DNA from 4 places in the Micromonospora sp. NBC_00617 genome. Region 3 is predicted to be linked to each of the others. Evidence: riboswitches for the same ligand, from Rfam matches in the RefSeq annotation. Region 3 holds a riboswitch; each other region holds the start of a gene.
The links. A riboswitch is a leader RNA that binds a small molecule or an ion and turns the genes downstream of it on or off. The one in region 3 is predicted to bind cyclic di-AMP.
Positions count from the first base shown of each region.

Region 1 (5,700 bases), 3.1 Mb from region 3:
AACCGCCCTGCCGGTCCAGGAAACTGGTCAGGCTCCAGGCCAGCTGCCAGGCGTGTCGGTCGAACCCGCTGGCGGCGCATCGTTCGACAAGCGCGATCAGCACGTCGCGCTCGCGCGTGAACCAGGCCACCGCCTCGTCATGGTCGCCGAACTTCTCCGGCCGGACGCCGGCGACGGACGGGGCGAGGGTGATCGGATCCCAGTGCGGGTGCAGCAGCACCGCCGCGCCGTGCGCGGTGTGCAGGTAGTGGTCGAAGAGCCGGCCGCGCGCCTCGGCCCGGTCGCCGGCCGGATCGTGTTCGGCGGACAGTTCGGCCGCGAAGACCCGCAACAGGTCGTGCATCGCGTACCGGTCCGGGCCGCGCTCCAACACCAGATGCGCGTCGGCCAGCTCGCCGAACGCCGCCTGGACGGCCCGTCGACCGCCGCCGGCGAGACTGACCGCCGCCGCCGAACTCACCGTCACGTCCGTACTTCCCCCGACCAGCCGGAACAGCCGCGCGGTCGACGCCGACAACAGCCGGTACGACCAGGACAGCGCCGCCCGCACACTGCTGTCGTGCTCTCCGGTGTCCAGTCCGTTCAGCCGGCCGTCGGCCCGGAGCTGCGCGCCCAACTCGGTCAGGGGCAGCTTTGGCCGGACCACCGCCCGGGCCGCCACCACGACCAGGGCCAGTGGCAGCCGGTCGCAGAGTCGGACCAGCTCGTCGACGGCGGCCCGCTCGGCCTTCGCTCGCGCCCCGATCCGCGCGTGCAGCAGGGCCTGCGCGTCCTCGGCGGTGAGCAGATCCAGCACCACCGCCTCGGCGCCCTCGGTGGCCACCAGCCCGGTGAGCCGGTCCCGGCTGGTCACCAGCACCAGGCAGCCGGGCGCACCCGGCAGCAGCGGCCGGACCTGCGCCGCGTCCCGAGCGTTGTCGAGCAGCACCAGCATCCGCCGACCGGCGAGCAGGCTCCGGTACAGCGCGGTCTGTGCCTGCTCATCCGCCGGCACCTCCCGCGGCGGCACCCCGAGCGCGGCCAGGAAACCCCGGACCACCTGCTCGGCGCTGCGCACCACACCGCTGTGGCTGTAGCCCTGCAGGTTGGCGTAGAGCTGCCCGTCGGGGAAGTGTCCGGCGGCGCGGTGCGCCCAGTGCACGGCGAGCGCCGTCTTGCCCACTCCGCCCGCTCCGGAGAGCACCGCCAGCGGGACCGCCCCGGGTTGCGCCTCGGCGGACGCCCGCAGCGCGTCCAGACGAGCCAGCTCCGGGCCGCGCCCGGCGAAACCCCGGACATCCGATGGCAACTGCGCCGGGATCGGGCGGTCCGGGTGGGGCCTGGCGACGAGGCCCGCTCCGGCGGGGGCGGGGGACGGACCGGGAGTCGGCGCGGCGATCTCACCGCGCAGGATGGCCTGGTGCAGCTGGCGGAGCTCGACGCCCGGGTCCGCGCCGAGCACGTCGGCGAGGCGGTCCCGCAGCCGGGCGTAGTACGCCAGCGCCTGTGCGCCGCGACCGGCCGCGGCCAGCGCGTGCAGCAGCACGACGGCGACCGGTTCGTCCAGGGGGTGATCGTCGGCGAGCCGGGTCAGGGGGTCGATGACCGCGTCCGGCTCGCCCCGCCGCAGCAGGCCGCGGGCCCACTGCACGGCGGTGTCGGTGTGCCGGCGGTGCCAGTCCTGCCGGACCCGGGCCGCCCACTCGCCGGGCAGCCCGGCCAGCGGCTCGCCGCGCCACAGCTCCAGCGCCCGGCGCAACAGCTCCACCCGCTCGGGGTCGTCGTCAACCAGTCCATCGGCCCGGCGCCGCAGCGAGTCGAAGTGCTGGCCGTCCACTGTCTCCGGTGGCTGGTCGAGCAGGTACCCGCCGGAGCGTCGTACCAGCGCGTCCGGTGCGCCCGCGTCGGCCAGCACGCGGCGGAGCCGGGCGAGGTAGACGTGCACGTTGTGGCGGACCCTGGGCGGTGGCGTGTCGCCCCAGACCCGGTCCACCAGCGACTCCACGTGGACCGGTCGGCCGACGTCGACCGCCAGCGCGGCCAGGACGGCGCGCTGGCGGGCTGCTCCGGCGTCGACCAGGCGGCCGTCCGCCCAGACCTCGACCGGCCCGAGGACTCGAATCTCCATGAACCGCCGCTCGCCGCGTCGCCAGTCGGACAATCCGCCGACGAGCGGCCGGATTGAGATTCCGGCAGGAATTCGTCGACCTGCCGCGCAGATCATGTTGGCACAGCGGCATCGATCAACGCGATGTCGGCAATTCGACTCACGACCTGTTCCGGTCGTGACGACACCGGAGGTCACCATCGTGCGAAGTGCTCTGCGAAGGTTCACGTCCGCCCTGCTCGGCGTGGTTGCCGTGGGCGCCGCGCTCGGCGTCGCCCCGAGCCCGGCCCAGGCCAACTACGCCTGCCCCTCGGGTCTGCTCTGCCTGTACGCCGGGGCCAACTTCAGCGGCGACATCTTCCTGCTCGACGGGCCGTACAACGGCTGCAACGACGTCGGGCTGCCCTCGTACTTCCGCAACAGGACCCAGTCGATCATCAACAACCGGCCGTCGGGCACCGTCTCCACCTTCTGGGACAACGCCAACGCCACCGGCCTGCTCGGCTACCAGCACGCCTACGGCTACCGGGCGAACCTGGCGTACGACTCGGCCGCGATCGGGGGGACCTGGAACCAGCGGATCGAGGCGGTCCGCGTCTGCTGAGCCGCGGACCGAACCGGGTAGGGGGGCGCAACGACGGCGCCGGCCGGAATCCACGGGGGACTCCGACCGGCGCCGTCGCGCGGCTCAGCCCGGGTAGTAGCAGACGTTCGGGATGACCGGGCCGCCGTTGACCCCGAAGATCGCGAAGCCCATGTACGCCCGGGTCTGCGGGCCGTACTCGCCGTCCTCGGCGATGTTCGCGTACACGATGTCCTCGTTGATCTTGTGCTGGGCGTACCGGACGGCGTCGCGGGTCTTCGAGCCGTAGTTGCCGTCGAGGGTCAGTGACCGCGCGTAGCAGTTGTTCAGCGCCTCCTGCAGCACCAGCACCGCCGAACCCGAGTGGCCGTAGCTGAGATAGCACTGCTTGTTCCCGGTCTGCCAGCCAATGGTTGGCACGTGCATGTCCGCGCCGCCGGGGTAGCCGCCGACCCGGTAGAAGGTCAGGCTGGTGCACGGGCTGGAGGCGTGCGCGGCGGTCGGTGCGAGCAGGGTCAGGCCGGCGCTGGCCAGTACGGTCACGAGAGTGGCGGCGGCACTGCGGCGGCCGATGCGGCTCCGGTGGATCGGCATGCTCTCCTCCTGGGAAGGTTGCCGGGGTCGACCCGGTGTGCTTCCGAACATCGCGGCCGTCGATCTATGGTTTCCTGCCCGAACGTCAATTCCCAGGAGCGCCGATCGGCCCGTTCCTCGCCCGGCGCACCAGCGTCGCGCATCCGCTCGCCTGTACGCGCACGAGGAGGGCGGCGCCACCCATCCACTGGTCTGGGCACGCACCCTCGGTCGCAGCCGGGTGGTCTACTCCGCTCTCGGTCACGACACCCGGTCCTACGAGTCGCCCGGACACGTCGAACTGCTCCGTCGCATCACCGCCTGGCTGCGTACGGACGGTGACCACCGGGCCTGATCGGAATCGGTCCATCATGGTCGGTGCACAGCCGCGCGTCATCCGCAACCGCTGGCAGAGGCGCTATGCGTGCGCCGGTGAACAAGTTCACAAGCGTTGGGCGAGGGTCACTGACCGTGCCTACCGTCGGTCGAGTCCACCACCGTGGACACCACGACCGGCAACGCCAAATCCTGCCCCCGGTCGTCGGATACCAGAACCCCGGGCAGGAGCGGGGGACCCACGTTCCTCGGTGCATGTCACCTCGGGGTGAAGCCGCCACCGCGCGGCCGGGCTCCTCGGCCCGAACCCGACAGCTCACCTCGCCGGCGTGGAGGAACCACACATGACGTCTGTCTACACGCCCCGTCATCGACGGGTCACCACCCGCCGCGTCGCCGTCGGCACCCTGGCCGTCGGCGCGGTCACCGGCGCCGTCGCCCTCTTCGGGCCCGCGGCCCCGGCCCAGGCCGGTGTCAACTGGGACGCGATCGCCCAGTGCGAGTCCGGCGGCAACTGGAAGATCAACACCGGTAACGGCTACTACGGCGGCCTGCAGTTCTCCCAGGGCACCTGGGCCGGCTACGGCGGCAAGAAGTACGCCGCCCGTGCCGACCTGGCCAGCCGCGGCGAGCAGATCGCCGTCGCCGAGAAGGTACTCGACGGGCAGGGCATCGGCGCGTGGCCGACCTGTGGCCGCAAGGGCGGTTCGTCGGGCGGCGCCGCCGCGAAGTCCTCGACGAAGTCGTCGAAGTCCACTGCCGAGAAGGACCGGTCCACCGCTCGGAAGGATCGCTCCACCGCCCCGAAGGAGCGGTCGTCGCGCGGCGACCAGCCGGCGACCCGCAACCACGAGCGCACCGCCCCCGCGGCCGGAGACGACACGTACGTCGTCAAGCCGGGGGACACCCTGTCGGAGATCGCCGACAGCCACCGCCAGGCGGGCGGCTGGCAGGCCCTGTACGAGCGCAACCGGCAGCTGATCGGCGCCGACCCGGGTCTGATCCTTCCGGGCCAGCGGCTCAGCCTGTAAGAGCACCAGCAGCGGGCGCTCGACCGGATTCCGGTCGAGCGCCCGCTGGCATGTCGGGGAGGCGGTTCGGCGGGTGGGCCTCAGGCGGCCGAAGCGGTCGCCGTCGACACCGACCCGGTCGCACGGGTCTGCCGCGCAGCCGAAGCCCTCTCCGGGGACCGGCCGGTCGACGCGGCGGCGTCGGATCGCTGCGGGGCGGCTGTTGGCGATGTGTCGTCCGCCCGCCGGGCCAGCCGGAGCGACTGTTCAGCGGTGCTGCGCGCCGCACACGGCCAGGGTTGGCCGGCGCAGAGCAGGTTGCGGCACGCGCCGTTCCCGTCCGGCTCGTGTGCGCCCAGCACGTCGAGCGCGAGCTGCCAGAGCAGCGGATCGGTCACGTCGCGCGGACGCTCGGCACGCCGGCTCGCACGGTTGCTCATGTCGTCGGACATGGTGGTCCCCCCTGTCAGGCTGATTCCCCCAAACGTCTCCACTCGCACCGCCGGTAAACCCCCACCCGCTGTGATCTGCGTGGCAGCGCGTCGTGCCCGTCAGTCCGGCAACAGCGGCATCTCGACGCCCGGGTCCCGGCCCAGCAGCACCGCCCGGGTGAGCGCCGCCGAGCCGAACCGGTCGCGGACCGCGTCCACCGCGGCGTCCAGGTCGGCCCCGGTGTCGACGTCGAACGGCAGCTCCGGCTGCACCGGGTTGTCGTCGAGATTGCCGACCGAGACGCCGATCAGGGTGACTCCGCGGCGCTCGATCTCCGGCAGCGCGGCCCGCAGCAACGCCCGCGCGGCGTCCAGCAGCGGCGTGGTGTCCGCGGTCGCCTTGCGGACGGTGTGCGAGCGGGTGGCCCGGGTGTAGTCGCCATAGCGCAGCCGCAGCACCACCGTGCGCCCGGACCGCCCGGCCGCCCGCATCCGCCGGGTGACCCGGTCGACCAGGCCCGCCAGGATGGCGTCCAGCTCCGCGGGGGCATGCGGGGTAGGGCTCAACGCGTGCTGCGCGCCCATCGAGCCCCGGCGGCGGCCCACCTGCACCGACCGGGGGTCGCGGTTGTGGGCCAGGGCGTGCAGGTGCCGGCCGGCGCCCGCCCCGAGCAGGGACAC
Region 1 is NZ_CP107751.1:2,645,896-2,651,595, reverse strand. It holds gene OG505_RS12190 (AfsR/SARP family transcriptional regulator) at 1-2,107, opposite strand, end outside; gene OG505_RS12185 (peptidase inhibitor family I36 protein) at 2,289-2,690, shown strand; gene OG505_RS12180 (peptidoglycan-binding protein) at 2,775-3,263, opposite strand; gene OG505_RS12175 (ThuA domain-containing protein) at 3,241-3,597, shown strand; cyclic di-AMP (ydaO/yuaA leader) riboswitch at 3,779-3,923, shown strand; gene OG505_RS12170 (transglycosylase family protein) at 3,923-4,609, shown strand; gene OG505_RS12165 (hypothetical protein) at 4,690-5,028, opposite strand; gene dinB (DNA polymerase IV) at 5,140-5,700, opposite strand, start outside.
Region 1: linked by a shared signal. The riboswitch ahead of OG505_RS12170 (transglycosylase family protein) and the one ahead of OG505_RS26525 (NlpC/P60 family protein) in region 3 are both predicted to bind cyclic di-AMP.

Region 2 (5,700 bases), 460 kb from region 3:
CCGAGCTGGCCGCCGGCAACCGGCGCTTCGTCAGCGGGGTGCCGCGCCACCCCAACCAGGACGCCGGGCACCGGGCCGCCGTGGCCGACGGGCAGCACCCGTTCGCGGTGATCGTGGGCTGCTCCGACTCCCGCCTGGCCGCTGAGATCATCTTCGACCGGGGGCTGGGCGACCTCTTCGTGGTCCGTACGGCCGGGCACACCGCGGGCCCGGAGGTGCTGGGCAGCGTGGAGTACGCGGTGATCGTGCTCGGCACTCCACTGGTGGTGGTTCTCGGCCACGACTCGTGCGGTGCCGTGCAGGCTGCCCGCGAGGCGGCCGCCACCGGCGTCGCGCCCCCGGGGCACCTTCCCGCGGTGGTCGACGCGGTGCTGCCCAGCCTGCGACGTGCCACCGCCGAGGGCGTGGACGACATCGACGGCATCGTCGACATTCACATCGCGCAGACCGTCGAGACGCTGCTCGGGCAGTCGCCCGTGCTGGCCGACGAGGTGGCGCAGGGGCGGTGTGCGGTGGTGGGCATGTCGTACCGGCTCGCCGCCGGCGTGGTGCGCCCGGTGACCCCCGAACCGGCGGGTGCCGCGCCGTCCGACGCGCCCGGCGCCTCGGACGCCCCGGCAGCTTCCGCCGCCGCCTGATACGACGAGGGCCGCCCCGCCTGGTAGCGGGACGGCCCTCGGACTTCGTGACGCCGAGTCAGAGCAACGACATGTGCACGTGGTCGGTGTGGTTCGACGGCCCGCTGTACGACTTCCAGCCGGTTGCCGGGAACCAGATCTGCCGGTTCCAGATCACGTAGTAGATGCCGAGGCGGTCGGCGTTGCGGATGAGGAACGCGGCGACGTTGTTGCCGTACATGCGGGTGTCGTTGTTGTGCCACGGGCTGAAGCCGCTCTTCTGCAACGACCAGTCACAGGCGCGGCCCTTCGGGTGCTCGTACGGGCCACCGTTGCGGTGACAGCCGACGAACCGGTTGAACCCGGCCCGCTTGACCTCCTTGTACGCGTGCAGGGTGCGCGGGGTGACGCAACCGGAGGTGGTGGGGTCGTCCTCGCTGCACGACTGGGGCTTCCAGTCACCGTCGGCGGTGCGACCCGGGGCGATCCGGGCGACCGGCGAGACGGCGTCGACCAGGCCGCCGGTGAAACCCTGACCGCCGACCAGCGCGAGGGCCTTGTCCGCGTCGCGCTTGTCCTTCGCCATCAGGGCGGTCTGCTTCTGCTGCTCGCGGACCTCCGCGTCGAGGGCCAGCTTGGCCTGCTCGGCGCGGGACTTGACCGTGTTGACCTCGGCGAGCTTCTTCTCGTTGACCATGTTCATCTCGTCGAGCGCCGCGGCCCGCCGGACGAACGAGTCCGGGGCGTCGCTCTCCAGCAGCATCGCGATCGCGCCGATCCGTCCGGTCCGGTACGACTGGGCGGCGATCTGCCCGACCTGCGGGGCCAGCGCCTCCAGGTCGGCCTTGGCCCGCTCGACCTCCACCGCCAGCTCAAGCTGCCGCTTCTTGGACTTGTCCAGCTTGGACTTGGCCGCCACGTAGTCCCGGTTGGTCTGCTCGATGACGTCGTTGAGGAGCTTGGGTTCGTCTTCCTCTTCGTGCCCGGACGGTGCGGGGGTCGTCGGGGCGGCGTGGGCCGGGAGGGGTCCGGCGAACACGGTCAGCGCAGCGAGCACGGCCACCACGGGTGTCAACCAGCGGCGTAGGGGTGCCGTCACAATGTTCCCTTCCGTCGACCGCCGACCGGGTTAGCTGACGGGTTCGGAGCGGAAGTGGCCCCTACCGCTGTCGCGGATTCACCCCACGTACCTGGGTCCCCGGCTCGCCGGTTGGCGATTGGGCGGTGGCACCGCAGGCGCCGCTGCGCGCCTTCGTCGGTGGCCGGCAGCGAGGTTACCCGAGAATCCACCGCCTGAGCTACGTCCTGATGCCGACTAAAAGTGTCATTTCGCCATGGCGTTGAGTGAGCAGTGACGCGGTTCTCAGGGCGGATGCCCGATCCGGTCACGCTGAGGAGTCTCACCATGCCGTATCAGTGCTCCTGTTCGGCTCTGGCCACGCGGTGGTGGCGGTGGGTGGGGGTGCGTTCCGCTCCGGGTCGGGCCCGTCGGGCCGGCCCCGCGGCGGGGAGCTGAGGGCGGCCAGTGCCTCCGTCCGGTCCGGACGGGGGCGCGGTGTCAGGACGTCGGCGTCCGCGCCCTGCGCCGGCGTCGACCCGGCCGCGGTCACCACGGCGGCCAGCCCGGTGGTGAGGGGTACGGCGGCGATCAGGCCGAGCGTGGCGACCGCGCTGCGGACGATCTCCTGGGCGAGGAACTCGCTCGTCAGGATCTGCCCGAGGGGGCGGGTGTCGGCGGTGAGCAGGAGCAGCAGCGGTAGTGACGCACCCGCGTACGCCAGGACGATGGTGTTGACCGTGGAGGCGATGTGCGCCCGGCCGACCCGGGTGGCCGCCCGGTAGAGCTGTAGCCGGCTCAGACCGGGATTGGCGTTCGCCAGCTCGGTGACGGTGGCGGCCTGGGTGACGGTCACGTCGTCGAGCACCCCGAGTGAGCCGATGATGATCCCGGCGAGCAGCAGGCCGCGCAGGTCGACATGGGCCTGGAACATCGACAGCGTGGTGGCGTCCTCGCTGCCGAAGCCGGTGAGCCGGGTGGCGGCCGTGGCGATGGTCGCGAGCACGCCGGTGAGCACCAGGCTGCCCAGGGTGCCGAGCACCGCGACCGAGGTCTGCGCTGTCACTCCGTGTGTCAGGTAGAGCACCACGAACATGATCAGGGCTGCGCCGACCACCGCCACCAGCAGCGGTGACCGGCCGGCGCTGATGCCTGGCAACACGAAGGTGAGCAGGATGGCGAAGCTGGCGGCCAGCCCAGCCAGCGCGGCCAGGCCCCGCCACCGGCCGAACGCGACGATCGCGGCGGCGAAGACCACCGCGAGCCACACCAGCGGCGTTCCGCGCTGATGCTCGGCGATGTTCCAGCTGCTGGTGGCGGGATCGGCCGGGTCGGCCAGCTCGACCAGGACGACGTCGTCGCCGACCTCGACCCGTGGAGCGCCGGGTCCGGCGGGGACGGGCGTCCGCACCTGCTGGCCGGCGCTCGGCCCGTCCTCGACCCGTACGTCCACCGTCCCGCACGGCCCGGTGGCCGGCGTGCCCTCCGGGCTGGCCGACGGTGGGCAGGGTTCGGTCACCACCCGGGTCACCGTGCCGTGGTGGCGCGGCGCGTCCGTGCCGCCGCCGGTCTGCGGCGCCCCGTCCCGTGGCCAGAGCACCACGGCGGCGACGACGGTGGCCACGAAGAGCGGCACCACCGTCGCGACGAGGATCCGCCGGACCCGGGGCGGGGCGGGGCGGGCGGTATGGCTGTGGTCGGAACCCAATGCGAGAACTCCCAACGATCCGGTGCGGGGTACGTGCCGACGGGCCGGGCGGTTCACCTCCGCCGGACGAACGCGGTGACGAGCGCATCGAATTGCTGGTTGACGACGCGACGACCACGGGCAGTGACAGGCCGGCCCGGCTGGTGGGCGGCGGCAGCACCGCATCGTGGCGGTGCCGATGCCGGACTGCGTGGCGGGGTCCGCTGAGCCATCGTCGGAGATGCTAGTCAGCCGGGCCGGGGGTCGCAGGTCGTGGCGGAGTGTCGGACGCGCCCGCCCGCGCGCCGTCCACCGGAGCGCGGGGCGCGCCACTCCGGGCCGGACCGGCCCACGGCTCGGCCCGTCAGGAGTCGGCCCCTCAGTCGCGCTTCAGGAGCCGGCCCTCAACCGCGCTTCATGAGCCGGCCGACGGCCGCCATCATCTCGGTGGCCATTTCGTCGGCCCGGCCCTCGGCCGCGCCCTCGTGCATGCAGTGCCGGGCGTGCCCGTCGAGCAGACCCAGGGCCACCTTGTCGAGCGCGGCCTGGATCGCGGAGATCTGGGTGAGCACGTCGATGCAGTAACGGTCCTCGTCGACCATCTTCTCGATGCCCCGGACCTGCCCCTCGACGCGGCGGAGCCGCGCGAGCAGTTGGTCCTTGCTGGCGGTGTACCCGCGGATCGGCGTGGGTGCGGTCATGGCGACGAGGATAGCGTACCCCTGGGGGGTATGGTAACGTCCCGCGTGTCCGATACCCCCACCGGGTACCGGTACCGGACCGGTCACGAGTCCGCCTCGCCCTTACCCCTGGGGGGTATAGGCTGACGGACGACGAAGGGAGCGATTCAATGGTCGACACGACGTACCAGGTGCGGGGCATGACCTGCGGGCACTGCGTCAGCGCGGTCAGCGCCGAGGTGGGCGCCATCGCCGGGGTGCGCGACGTGCAGGTGGATCTCGCCACCGGCCGGGTCACCGTCACCAGCGAGCAGCCGGTGGCCGTGGAGTCCGTCCGGGCCGCGGTCGACGAGGCCGGTTACGACCTCGTCGAGGCGTGAGCGGGAGGCCCGGGATGAACACCGTGACCAGAATGAGCGGGTTCGCCCTCGGCCTCGCGGCGGTCTTCGGCGCGGCGTACGGGGTCGGCCGGGTGGTCGACCCGGTCGCCGAGGGTCGGCCCGACGGCGGCGCCGCCCACACCCCGGGCTCCACCGTGCAGGACGAGGTGACCGACCAGGTTCCCGGCGGCCTGCTCGTCTCCGACCGTGGCTACACGCTCGTTCCGGTCGCCGCCCCGGCGGGCGAGTTCGCCTTCCGGATCGGCGGGCCGGACGGCCGGCCGGTGACCAGGTACGACGTGGCGCACGACAAGCGGATGCACCTGATCGTCGCCCGGCGGGACCTGTCCGGCTTCCACCACGTGCACCCCGACCTCGCCCCGGACGGCACCTGGCGGGTCGAGACCCCGCTGGACGGCCCCGGGCAGTGGCGGGCATTCGCCGACTTCACGCCCACCGGGGGCGAGGCGCTGACCCTCGGCGTGGACGTGACCGTCCCCGGTGAGCTGACCGAACGACCGCTGCCCGCCCCGGCGAGCAGCACCACCGTCGACGGCTACACCGTCACCCTGGCCGGTGTGCCGCAGCCCGGCCGTACCTCGGCACTCGCCCTGAGCGTCAGCCGCGACGGGCGACCGGTCACCGACCTGGAGCCCTACCTGGGGGCGTACGGGCACCTGGTGGCGCTGCGCCGGGGCGATCTCGCGTACCTGCACGTACACCCGGACGGAACGCCCGGCGACGGACGCACCCGGTCCGGTCCGGAGATCACCTTCTTCGCCGAGGTGCCGTCGGCCGGCAGCTACCGGCTCTACCTCGACTTCCGGCACGGCGGGCGGGTGCACACCGCCGAGTTCACCGTCGTCGTCGGCACCGCCTCGACCGGGGGCGACCTTACCCCGAGCGGGCCGGCGCCGACCGAGCACGGCGCCCCCGGCCACGGGCACAACTGACGGGACCAGACGATGACCACCACCAGCAGACCACTGCCCGAGGCGCCGAACCGGATCGAGCTGGCCATCGGGGGAATGACCTGCGCCGCCTGCGCCGCCCGGATCGAGAAGAAGCTGAACCGGATGGACGGGGTGAGCGCCACCGTCAACTACGCCACCGAGAAGGCCACCGTCCGGTACGTCGACAGCGTCACCCCGGACGACCTGATCGACACGGTGCAGAAGACCGGCTACACGGCGGCCCTGCCGGCTCCGCCGGCGACCGAGCAGCCGGTCGACCCGCTGCGCGGGCCGCGTACCCGTCTGTGGGTGTCGGCGGTGCTCAG
Region 2 is NZ_CP107751.1:5,294,314-5,300,013, reverse strand. It holds gene OG505_RS24335 (carbonic anhydrase) at 1-638, shown strand, start outside; gene OG505_RS24330 (coiled-coil domain-containing protein) at 697-1,716, opposite strand; cyclic di-AMP (ydaO/yuaA leader) riboswitch at 1,721-1,851, opposite strand; gene OG505_RS24325 (YibE/F family protein) at 2,018-3,382, opposite strand; gene OG505_RS24320 (metal-sensitive transcriptional regulator) at 3,766-4,062, opposite strand; gene OG505_RS24315 (heavy-metal-associated domain-containing protein) at 4,212-4,421, shown strand; gene OG505_RS24310 (hypothetical protein) at 4,436-5,374, shown strand; gene OG505_RS24305 (heavy metal translocating P-type ATPase) at 5,387-5,700, shown strand, end outside.
Region 2: linked by a shared signal. The riboswitch ahead of OG505_RS24330 (coiled-coil domain-containing protein) and the one ahead of OG505_RS26525 (NlpC/P60 family protein) in region 3 are both predicted to bind cyclic di-AMP.

Region 3 (5,700 bases):
CCACGAGATCGGTCACTGGCTGAACCTCTACCACACCTTCCAGGGTGGCTGCGGCGGCTCCGGTGACGGCGTCAGCGACACCCCGGCCGAGGCGTCGCCGGCGTACCAGTGCCCGACCGGACGGGACACCTGCTCGGCGACCGGCCTGGACCCGATCACCAACTTCATGGACTACACCTACGACTCGTGCATGTACCAGTTCACCCCGGGACAGGCGAGCCGCATGCTGACCGCGTGGAACGCGTACCGCGCGGCGTAGCTCTCCTCGCGTACATCTGGTGCCGGCTTCGTCGCGACGGAGCCGGCACCGGCGTTTTGGTGGACAAGAGGGTCGTGGTCAGGCGGCCGTGCACTGCACGTCACGGCTGCGGCGGGCCGGGCGCGTCTGCGGTACGGCGACAGGCGCGGCCGGTGCGGGCGGGGCTTGCGGGTCCAGCCAGACCCGCACGGCCGGGCGGCTCGGGGTGACACCCGGGACGCCGGCGGCGTGCTGCTCGCGACGGGTCAACATCGCCACGTCGACGGTGAACTCGAACAGCCGCCAGTCGACCTGCGGCTCGGCCCGGGCGCTCTGCGCCAGTCGGGCCACCTGAACCGGGTCGGTGACCGGCCAGGCGTGGCCCGCCACGTACGCCTCGTCGTCGCTCTCCTCCGGAGGGAACGAGTGCAGCGCGTAGCGGCCGTCCCGTTCGAGGTCGCGGCGCTTCGGCGAGTCGATGATGAAGCAGAAGAGACCCTCGTCGGTGATGACCGGGGAGACCGGATGGACCCGGGGCCCGCCGTCGGCGCGGACCGTGGCCAGGTAGCCGAAGCCCGGCCCGTACTGCTGCAGGAGAACGCGGATCCCGTCGGCGAGGCGGGGCTCGTCGGCGGCGAATTCGGACCAGGAAGCCATGCCGGCATTCTATCGAACAAATGTACGAGCAGCGACCTCGACGCGCTGGTCACCGGCACCGAATCCGGCCGGTCCGGCCGACGCGGCTATGGTGGTCCGATGCTGCTCTCCGACCGCGACCTGGTCACCGAGATCAAGGCCGGCACGCTGGGCCTGGAGCCTTTCGAGCCCACTCTGGTTCAACCGTCCAGCATCGACGTACGACTCGACCGGCTGTTCCGGGTCTTCAACAACCATCTCTACACCCACATCGACCCGGCCATGCAGCAGGACGACCTGACCTCGATGGTCGAGGTGCCCGACGGCGAGCCGTTCGTGCTGCACCCGGGGGAGTTCGTGCTCGCCTCGACGATGGAAGTGATCTCGCTCGGCGACCAGCTCGCCGGCCGGCTGGAGGGAAAGAGCTCACTGGGCCGCCTCGGCCTGCTCACCCACTCCACCGCCGGGTTCATCGACCCGGGCTTCTCCGGTCACGTGACGCTGGAGCTGTCCAACGTGGCGAACCTCCCGATCACCCTCTGGCCGGGAATGAAGATCGGCCAGCTCTGCATCTTCCGGCTCTCCTCGCCGGCCGAGCACCCGTACGGCTCGGTGGTCTACGGCTCGCGCTACCAGGGGCAGCGCGGCCCGACCCCGAGCCGCGCCTGGCAGCACTGGCGTACCTGGCCGACCCGCTGAAGCCAGTCGTCGGGCATTGCACCCACCGGCTGTTAATAAGGGGCCCCTTCTATACCGGAGGCGTTAATAAGGGGCCCCTCCTTACATCTCAGCCGGGGCGGCCGTAGCTGTGGATCGGCCCGTCGTCGACCTTCTTCATCTTGATGGGCTGACCGGCCTGGGAGGCGTGCACCACCCAGCCATTGCCGACGTACATGCCGACATGGTGGATGTCGCTGTAGTAGAAGACCAGGTCACCGGGGCGCAGATCGCCCCTGCTGACGTTCTTGGTCACCCGGCTCTGCGCGGCGGCGTTGTGCGGCAGCGACACGCCGGCCTTCGCCCACGCGGCGAGCATCAGCCCGGAACAGTCGTACGAGTTCGGACCCTCGGCGCCCCACACGTACGGCTTGCCGATCTGGGCGCAGGCGAACTTGACCGCCGTGCCCGCGCCGCCGCCCGGGTAGCTGGCCGGGCAGGGCGCCGGACGCAGCGGACCGCCGCCGCCGTTGCCGTACACCTTGAGGCGCAGCTTCTGCAGCCGGTCGATCTCGTCGTTGATCTGCTTCTTCTTCGCCGCCAGCTGCGCCTCGGTCCGGGTCAGCTGGGCCACCATCTCGTCGAGCGGCGCCTTCTGCCGGGCCAGCTCGTCGCGGAGATCAGCGACCTGCCGAACGTCCTGCTGCTGGTTGTGGGCGAACCGGTCGAGCATCTCGAGCTGCCCGACCATCTCGCCGGGCGACCGGCTGCCGAGCATCGTGTTGACGGTCGACAGGTTCTCGCCCATGTACGCGCGCACGGCCAGCGCGCTGACCTTGTCCATCGCGGCGTCGACCTGGCGCTCCAGGGGCGCGATGCGGGCGGCGAGCGCGTCGGCCTGCTTGCGCTTGACGGCCAGGTCCGCGCGGGTGGCGTTGTGCCGTTCGATGACCGGTTCGAGCTTGTTCCAGTCGGCGTCGATCTGGCTCTCGATCTCGGCGACGGACGGGTCCGCGTGGGCCGCCGTGGCGCTGCCCGTCAGGACGACGGCAACGCCGACCAGGGCGGCGAGGGCGGTGGTGAAGCGGGACCAGCGTGGACGCGGCACGGTCGACGTCGGGTCGGCCGAGGCCGACCGTTCGGACGACGGCCGCGGGGCATGGAGGGCCACCGGGGTTCCGCACTCCTTCTTCCTGACCGCCTACCGGGTTAGCTGACGGGTTCGGGCGGGAAGTTGACGCCCTACCGCACTGGCTGCGGATTCACCCCGGGGGAACCTGGGTCCCCGGCTCGCTCGAAAGCGACTCGGCGGTGTCGGTCCGTTACCGCCCGGGATGGGCAGACCTGCTACCGGGCCGACAAATGACCAGAGTAGAGACGGCCGTTACCGATCCGCAACCCGTTCGGCCGTGACACTCCGTACCGGTTGGAGGGGATCACCGAGCGTGTGTGAAGGTTTCTTTCGACGCAGTTTTATATATGGAAAGGTATTGACGCGGACTCCCGACCGGCGCGAAGGTGACCACGCAGTTACCAGTCAAATCTAGGGGGTTCGATGGAACGTCCAACCCTGTCCGCCGGCCGGCGCGCATCGCTCGCGGTCGCGGTGGTCATCGCCACGGCCGCCGTACCGCTGACCGCCGGCCCCGCCTCCGCCGCACCTGCCGCCGACCGTCAGCAGCAGTACGCCGCCGCATCGACCGAGTACGGCGTGCCGACCGCCGTGCTGCTCGGGGTCTCCTACCTGGAGTCCCGCTGGGACAGCAACGCCGGCACCCCGAGCACCAGCGGCGGCTACGGACCGATGCACCTGACCGATGCCCGCCACGTGGCCGCCCTACCCGCGCGCGGCCACCACGACGCCGGCACCGAGGATCCGCGCGGCGACGACTCCCGTGCCGTCCTGGCACCCGCACCGGCCACGGATCCCGCGCCGCCCACCGCCGCGATGCAGACCGTCGACGCCGCCGCCGCGCTGACCGGCGCCACCCCCGAGGCGCTGCGCAGCGACGCGACGACCAACATCCGGGGCGGCGCGGCGCTGCTGGCCGCGTACCAACGGGAGGTGGGTGCCCCGGTCGGTGCCGGCACCGACCCCGCCACCTGGTACGGCGCGGTGGCCCGCTACGCCGGCGCGGACAGCGCCGACGCCGCGGCGACCTTCGCCGACGAGGTCTTCACCACCATCGGCGCCGGCGAGTCCCGCGTGACCGACGACGGCCAGCGGGTGACGTTGCCGGCCCGTGCGGTCCAACCCCAGCGGTCCTGGTTGGACCGGCTGGGCCTGCGACGACTCGCCCACCCGGACGGGCTGGAGTGCCCGCGGACCGTCTCCTGTGAGTGGATCCCGGCACCCTACGAGGCGTTCGGTGACGGCGACTACGGCAACCACGATCTCTCCGACCGGCCCGCCCGGCAGAAGATCGAGTACATCGTCATCCACGACACCGAGGCGAGTTGGGCGACCACCCTGAAACTCGTCCAGGACCCGACCTACGTGAGCTGGCACTACTCGCTGCGCTCGGTGGACGGGCACATCGCCCAGCACGTCAAGACCAAGGACGTCGCCTGGCACGCCGGCAACTGGTACGTCAACGCGAAGTCGATCGGCCTGGAACACGAGGGCTTCGCCGCACAGGGCACCTGGTACACCGAGGCGATGTACCGGACCTCGGCGAAGCTCGTCCGGCACCTCGCGCTGCGGTACGGCATCCCGCTGGACCGCCAGCACATCATCGGCCACGACAACGTGCCCGGCACCATCGCGTCGACCGTGCGCGGGATGCACTGGGACCCGGGGCCGTACTGGGACTGGACGCACTACTTCGACCTGCTGCACGCACCGCGACTGGACACCGGCACCCCGGCCACCGGGCTGGTCCGGATCGACCCCGACTACGCGACCAACCGACCGGCGTTCACCGGTTGCGTCACCCCCGCAACGCCGTGCGCGCCGCGCGGCTCCTCGTCGGTGGTGCTGCACACCGCGCCGTCCGCGGACGCGCCGCTGGTCAACGACATCGGGCTCCGCCCGGACGGCACCCCGAACACGATGGACGTGTCGGACCACGGGGCCCGGGCCTCCGCCGGCCAGACGTACGCCCTGGCCCGGCGCCACGGCGACTGGACGGCCATCTGGTACCTCGGGCAACGCGCCTGGTTCCACAACCCGGCGTCCGCGCCGACCGCCACCTGGACCGTGGGTGTGGTGGCCACCCCGAAGGCCGGCCGGGCCACCATCGGGGTGTACGGGCGGGCGTACCCGGAGCAGGCGGCCTACCCGGCCGGCGTGCCCTACCAGACGATCTCACCGCTGCAGTACACGCTGGCCGCCGGTCAGCGCTACGCCGTCGGCGCGGTGCTGGCCGGCGAGTACTACCGGGCCAGCACCTTCGACGGCTCCTCGCCCGGCGACTGGACGGTGATCCGGGGCGAGAAGCGGTACGCGCAGATCCAGTTCGGCCACCGCATCATGTACGTCGACCTCGCCGACGTGCAGTTGCTGCCGTCCCCGGTGGGCGCACCCCGCTGAGAGACCACGACGGCCCCCGGTCGGGTGACCGGGGGCCGTCGTCGTGCCTGTGGGGATCAGCCGGGTCTGCGGAACCCGGCGACCGGCATGGTGTTGATGCTGGACACCTGCACCGGTTTGCCGGCCCGGGGGGCGTGCACCATCTGGTTGTTGCCCAGATACAGCCCGACATGACTCAGGCCGGAGAAGAAGAAGACCAGGTCACCGGGGCGGGCGTCGGCTCGTGAGACGGCCTTACCCTCGTTCCACTGGTCGCCCGTGTGGTGGGTCAGGTAGATCCCGGCCGACTTGTAGGCGTACTGGGTCAGCCCCGAGCAGTCGAACGAGTTCGGGCCGGTGGCGCCCCAGACGTACGGATCGCCGACCTGCTGGCAGGCGGTCTTGATCGCCTTCTGGGCGGCCACGGCGAGCACACCGTTGATGGTCGGGCAGCCGACGGTCTTGACCGTGGTCTTGGGCATCGACGCCTCAAGCTGCTTGATCTCGACGTCGATCTGCTTCTTCTTGGCCGCCAGCTCGTTCTGCTGCTTGGTCTGGGTGACGATCAACGCGTCGAGCTTCTGCTTCTCGTTGTCGTACTTGGCCCGCACGGCCAGCACGCCCTCGACCTGCTTGCGCTCCTGCGCGGCCAGCCGGT
Region 3 is NZ_CP107751.1:5,753,665-5,759,364, forward strand. It holds gene OG505_RS26510 (zinc metalloprotease) at 1-259, shown strand, start outside; gene OG505_RS26515 (pyridoxamine 5'-phosphate oxidase family protein) at 338-895, opposite strand; gene dcd (dCTP deaminase) at 995-1,573, shown strand; gene OG505_RS26525 (NlpC/P60 family protein) at 1,662-2,702, opposite strand; cyclic di-AMP (ydaO/yuaA leader) riboswitch at 2,716-2,852, opposite strand; gene OG505_RS26530 (N-acetylmuramoyl-L-alanine amidase) at 3,087-5,063, shown strand; gene OG505_RS26535 (NlpC/P60 family protein) at 5,120-5,700, opposite strand, start outside.

Region 4 (5,700 bases), 1.7 Mb from region 3:
TCGCTCGTCCAGACCGGTCAGGTCCACGTCGGTCACCTCGGTGACCGCTCGGATGGCCGTCACCGACGCGTACCCGGCGGCCAGCAACGCCAGGTCCGTGCCGGGCTGCGCGGCCTGGCCGGGCTCCTCCAGCGCGGTACGCACGAAGCCGTGCCCCGACTCGGCCACCGTCATCTGCACCTGACCGAAGCTGGCCAGAAAGCCGCGACGTACCCCACGCAGCCGTCCGTGCGGCAGGTCGGGCGCGTTGACGTTGAGCACGCTCTCCGGTGGCGCGGCGGTCAGTCGGGGGAGCAGGTCCAGGGCGACCCGCGCGGCGGTGTCCCAGTGCCGTTCGGCGTCGCGTACCCGGGCTGCGGCGTCCACCGCGGCCCCGCCGCTGCCGGCCGTCGCCTCGCCCGCGGAGAGCACGTCCAGGGAGACGGCCATCGCCCGGCACCCGTTCGAGGCGGCGGTGAAGGCGGCGCCCACCGTGCCGGAGTGCAGCACGGCGCGGCCGGCGTTGGCACCCCGGTTGATGCCCGACAGCACGACCGACGGCGGCGGGCCGAACGCGCCGTGCAGCGCGATCAGCGTGATGAAACCGGGCGAGCCGGCGACCCCGTACGCCGGCACACCCGCCAGGTCCGGCAGCGGATGGTCGTGCACCACCACCCGCCCGTCCCGTTCCACGGCGCTCATCGCGGCGCTGGCGCCGCTGGCCTCCTCCCGCGGCGCCGCGACCACCACGTCCAGGCCCCGCTGGGCGGCGGCCAGGGCCAACGCCCGGATGCCCGGCGCGGCGATCCCGTCGTCGTTGGTCACGAGGACCCGCAGCGTCATCGCTCGACCACCCGGTCGGCCAGCTCGTCGGGGGTGGTCCGCTCCTGCTGTCGGCTGTCCGCCGGGACCAGTCGGACCCGCTCCACCAGTCCGGTGATCGAATCCAGCCGTCCGGTGCCCAGCCCGTGCCGGGTCACGTTCAACGCTCCGGCCGCCGCGCCGGTGCGGATGGCGGTCCGGATGTCGCCACCACGGGCGATCACGGCCGCCACGCCGGCGGTCATCGAGTCGCCCGCGCCGCGCGGATCGGCGGCCTCCAGCCGGGGCATCTGCACCTCGAAGAGCTCCCCGTCGATGAGCGCCAGCGCCGGCTGGTCGGCTCGGCTCACCACCACCGTCTCGGCGCCGGCGGCGTGCAGGTCGTACATCGCCTGGGCCAGCTCGGCGCCGTCCCCACCGCGGGCGCGACCGTCACGGATCAGCTCCTCGTGACTCACCTTCAGAAAGAACACACCGCTGTCCAGTACGGCGCCCAAATGATCACCGGACAGATCGACCACCACCCGGCTGCCGTTGGCGCCGAGGTCGGCGGCGAAGCGGCGGTACAGGTCGGCCGGGACGAGCCACGGCGCGTTCGGGCCACTGAGGACGCTCACGTCGGCGCGCAGTCCCTCGCCGAGCGCCAGGTTGTACAACTCGTCCAGCTCGTGGCGGCTCAGTCGGTCCCCGGGCACGTCCACGACCTCCTGTCGGGACCCGTCCCGCCGGTCGTGCACGTACCCGCCGCTGCCGGAGTCGCGCACCACCACCTTCAGGTCCACCCCCTCGCTGACCAGCAGCGGCTCCAGTACCTGGCCGATCTCGCCACCGAGCGCGGCGCAGAGCACCACGTCGACCCCGAGCGACAGCACCATGCGGGCCTGCCAGACGCCCTGGCCGCCGGGGTGCAGGTGCAGTTCGGGCTGGTCGTTCGGCTGGTCCACGGTCACCGTCAGCTGCGGGGTGGGCGCGAAGACCATCACGTGCCCGCTCACCGGTCGTCACCGAACATGTGTCCACCCTTCGTTGCCACCGGTGATCTCCCCCTCAGCCGACCGTAATGGGAACGCTGTGCGAATACCGGGACAACGCACGGTGTCCGTCCGGGCGTTGCCAGCGTGCGCCGGGTGCGGGACGATCGTGCGACCAGCGACGTCGGGAGACGGTGTGTTCAGCAGCGACAGCTTCAGCTACACCGTCCAGGCCCGCTGCTCGCTCGCCGAGGCGGCGGCGTTGTTGAGCGACCTGACCCGCCAGGGCGAGTTGCACCCCCTGATCGTCCGGGTCCGCCGGGTGCCGCCCCGTCCGGGCGCCCGAGCCAGCTACACGATCAACGACAGGTTGGCGATGGGGCCGTTGCGCTTCCGCACCACCTACCAGGCGGACGTGCTGATCTGCGAGCCGGACGAGATCGTCACGGTGGCCCGCCAGTGGCCGGCCACCACCGTCCGCAACCACACCCGGCTGCGCGCCGAGCCGGACGGGCTGGTCCGGATCGACGTCGACATCACCCTGCGCGCGCCGGCGCCCCTGTTCCGGTACGCCTTCCAGCAGGCCCGCGCCGCCCACCTGGCCCTGGCCACCCGCCTCGGCGCGGCTCTGGACACCACCGGCGACGAACAACCCCCGGCCTGACCCCTCGCCCCGACGCCCGCCGCGCCCGCGGCCCCGGCCGCTCGCCGCCTCGCGGCATGATCGTGCTCGATCCTGGATGTAGTGGCGTCCTGCGGCGCGGTGGCCACTACTTCGTTGTTGTTACGCGATCTTGCGCTGCGCGGGGTGCGGTCGTGGGGCGGGCGGGGCGACGGCCCCAGGGCTTGTACGTGGAGAGCACGGTCGCGATGATCATGAGGCTGGTCGACACCGCGGGCGCGATCACCAGGTCGGCGCGATCCCGGGCGGGCAGGGCGGCGCCCAGCGCGCTCGCGTGCCGCAGGTTCGGGGTGAGCAGGAATAGCACCAGCCCGACCATCACCGTGGTGATCACGAGCTTGACCAGCACCCACCGGTAGCGCACCAGGCCCCACGGGGTGAGCAGCGCGCTGGCGACGCCGACGAGCCAGACGAGCACGCTCAGCGGCGCGAACAGCACCGTGCCGACGAGCCCGGCGACCGGATAGACCACGGCCGGGTCGGCGCCGCGCTGAGCCGCGATGCCGAGGGTGAGCAGCACCAGGTCGGCCCCGAGCCAACCGAGCGAGGTGACGAGGTGCAGGGTGAGCAGCGCCTTGCGGGTGGCGGGCGGGATTCGCGGCATGCCCGACATGCTGCCGGCCCGGCCCGGCCGGGTCGTCCGACCGCCGGCGACGTCCCGGGTACGTCCGCTGACGTACCCGGGGCCGGCGCACCCTGTCGAGGTGCGCCGGCCACCGGTGGGGTCAGTACACCGACAGGTGTACGTGGTTGGTGTGATCGCTGGAGGGGTCGCCGTTCCCCCCGCTGTACGACTTCCACCCGCTGCTGGGTAGCCAGATCTGCCGGTACCAGATCACGTAGAGCACGGCGAGCCGGTCGGAGTTGCGGATGAAGTAGGCGGCCAGGTTGTTGCCGTACGTCTTGTCGCCGCCGGTGGCGTCCCCGCCGAAGCCGCCCTTCTGCGCGGCGAAGTCGCAGGCCCGACCCTTCGGGTGTTCGCCGGAGCCGCCCGAGCGGTGACAGGAGACGTACCGGGTGAAGCCGGCGGCCTTTGCCTGGTTGAGGGCGTGCAGGGTGCGGGGGGTGATGCAGCCGCTGGCCGGGGTGGGGTCGTTGATGCTGCACGACTCGGATGGCCAGGAGCCGTCGGAGTTGCGCGGCGCGGGCTGGGCGTTGGCGGTGGAGGTGCCCCGGTTGGAGCTGGTGTCGGCGGCGGTGGTGCGCGGCTTGCTGGTGGCGACCGTCAGGGCCCGTTCGGCCTGCTCCTTGCGCTTGGCCATCACCTCGACCTGCTTGCGCTGCTCGCGGATCTCGCCGTCCAGGGCGATGCGGGTGCGGTTGGCCTCGTCCCGGGTGGCGTGCAGGTCGCGCAGCACCCGGTCCTCGTTGGCGGCCACCACGTCCAGCGCGGCCGCCCGGTCCATGAAGCCCTCGGGGGTGTTGGTGTTGAGCAGCGCCGAGACGGTGCTGAGCCGGCCGGTGCGGTACGCCACGCCGGCGATCTCGCCGACCTTGCCGTTGCGCACAATCATCTCGGCCTCGGTGGTCTTCAGCTTGGCCGCGAGTTGCTGCTGTCGCTGGACGGAGGTGTCCAGGGCGCGCTTCGCGTCCAGGTAGCCCTTGCTGGCGGCCTCCAGTTGGGCCCGCAGCGCGGGGGTGCCGCCCTCCTCGTCGCCGTCGGGCGCCGCGGCGGCCCGCAGGCCGCCGGGGGGAGCGGCGGTGGCGGCGCCCACCGGGAGCGCGACGCCGAGGGTGACCATCATGACGATCAGTGCCGCGAGTCGGGCGGCGGGTGGTCGTGCTGGTGCCACTACGCATGTCCTTCCGTCAGCCGCCGACCGGGTTAGCTGACGGGTTCGGGACGGAAGATCCCTACCGCTGGCGCGGATGCACCCCAGGAACATGGTTCCCCGGTTCGCCCTCTCGGGTGATTAGGCGGCGGCCGCCACCGGCGCCGGGAGGGCGCCGCCGGGTGGTGGCCGGGGACGAGCCTACCGGGGCAGGTGGGACGTGTGCAGTCGATGTGACGGAAGGTGTCTGCGTCACCACCGGGAATGACGGCGAACCGGTCTTTTGGTCAGATAAGCGATCACCACTCGATCGACCCGCAGGCGCCCGGGGCGGCGGCGGGCTCGATCTGCAGCGTGGCATGCTCGATGCGGAAGTCCTCCCGCAGGGCGGTACGCGCTGCGGTGAGCACCGCGCCGACCTCCCCGCCGGGTGCCATGATCAGGTGCGCGGAGGCCACCTCCATGCCCGAGGTGAGCGTCCAGACGTGCAGGTCGTGCACCTCGACCACGCCGGGCACCGCGGCCAGTCGGTCGTGCACGGCGGTGACCTGGAGGTGTTCCGGCGCGGCCTGCACCAGGATGCGGACGGCCGCGCGCCCCAGCCGCCAGGTGCGCGGCAGGATGAACACGCCGATGGCGACCGCGACCAAGGGGTCGGCCCACCACCACTCGGTGACCGCGATGAGCAGCGCCGCGCCGATTACGCCGAGCGAGCCGAGCAGGTCGCCGAGCACCTCCAGGTAGGCGCCCTGGAGGTTGATGCTCTCCCGGGCGCCGGCGCGCAGCAGCGCGAACGCGACCACGTTCGCGAGCAGGCCGAGGACGGCCACCGCGAGCATCGGGCCGGTCAGCACCTCGTGGGGGTCGCCGAACCGGCCGATCGCCTCGATCAGCACGTAGACCGCCACGCCGGAGAGCAGGACGGCGTTGGCCAGGGCGGCGAGCACCTCAAGGCGGTAGAGCCCGAAGGTGCGCTGCGGGTCGCCGGTGGCCCGCCGGGTGGCGGTGATCGCGGCGAGCGCCATCCCGATGCCCAGCACGTCGGTGAACATGTGCCCGGCGTCAGAGAGCAGGGCGAGCGAGCCGGTGTGGAAGGCGGCCACGCCCTCGACCACCATCAGGGTGGCGAGCAGCCCGAACGCGGCCCAGAGCCGGCCCCGGTGCTGGTGGGCGGCGTTGGCGACCGACCCGTGGTGGTGGTCATGACCTGCTCCCACGAGATCCACCCTCCGTCGCCACCCGGGACCCGGTCAAATGTATGTTCACATCGCTATGTATGCAACTGTACGGGCGGGATCCACCCGTCGACACCGCAACCCGCGGGTCAGCCGGTCGGGTCGATGGTGGTGAGCCGCTGGGTGGCCCGCGAGAGCGCCACGTAGAGCGTGCGTACGCCGGAACCCGGATCGGCACGGATCTCGCTCGGGGCGACCAGCACCACCCCGTCGTACTCCATGCCCTTCGCCTCCAGGCT
Region 4 is NZ_CP107751.1:218,248-223,947, forward strand. It holds gene surE (5'/3'-nucleotidase SurE) at 1-822, opposite strand, end outside; gene OG505_RS01065 (1-phosphofructokinase family hexose kinase) at 819-1,796, opposite strand; gene OG505_RS01070 (SRPBCC family protein) at 1,969-2,436, shown strand; gene OG505_RS01075 (hypothetical protein) at 2,543-3,058, opposite strand; gene OG505_RS01080 (coiled-coil domain-containing protein) at 3,180-4,247, opposite strand; cyclic di-AMP (ydaO/yuaA leader) riboswitch at 4,253-4,384, opposite strand; gene OG505_RS01085 (cation diffusion facilitator family transporter) at 4,526-5,443, opposite strand; gene OG505_RS01090 (HelD family protein) at 5,551-5,700, opposite strand, start outside.
Region 4: linked by a shared signal. The riboswitch ahead of OG505_RS01080 (coiled-coil domain-containing protein) and the one ahead of OG505_RS26525 (NlpC/P60 family protein) in region 3 are both predicted to bind cyclic di-AMP.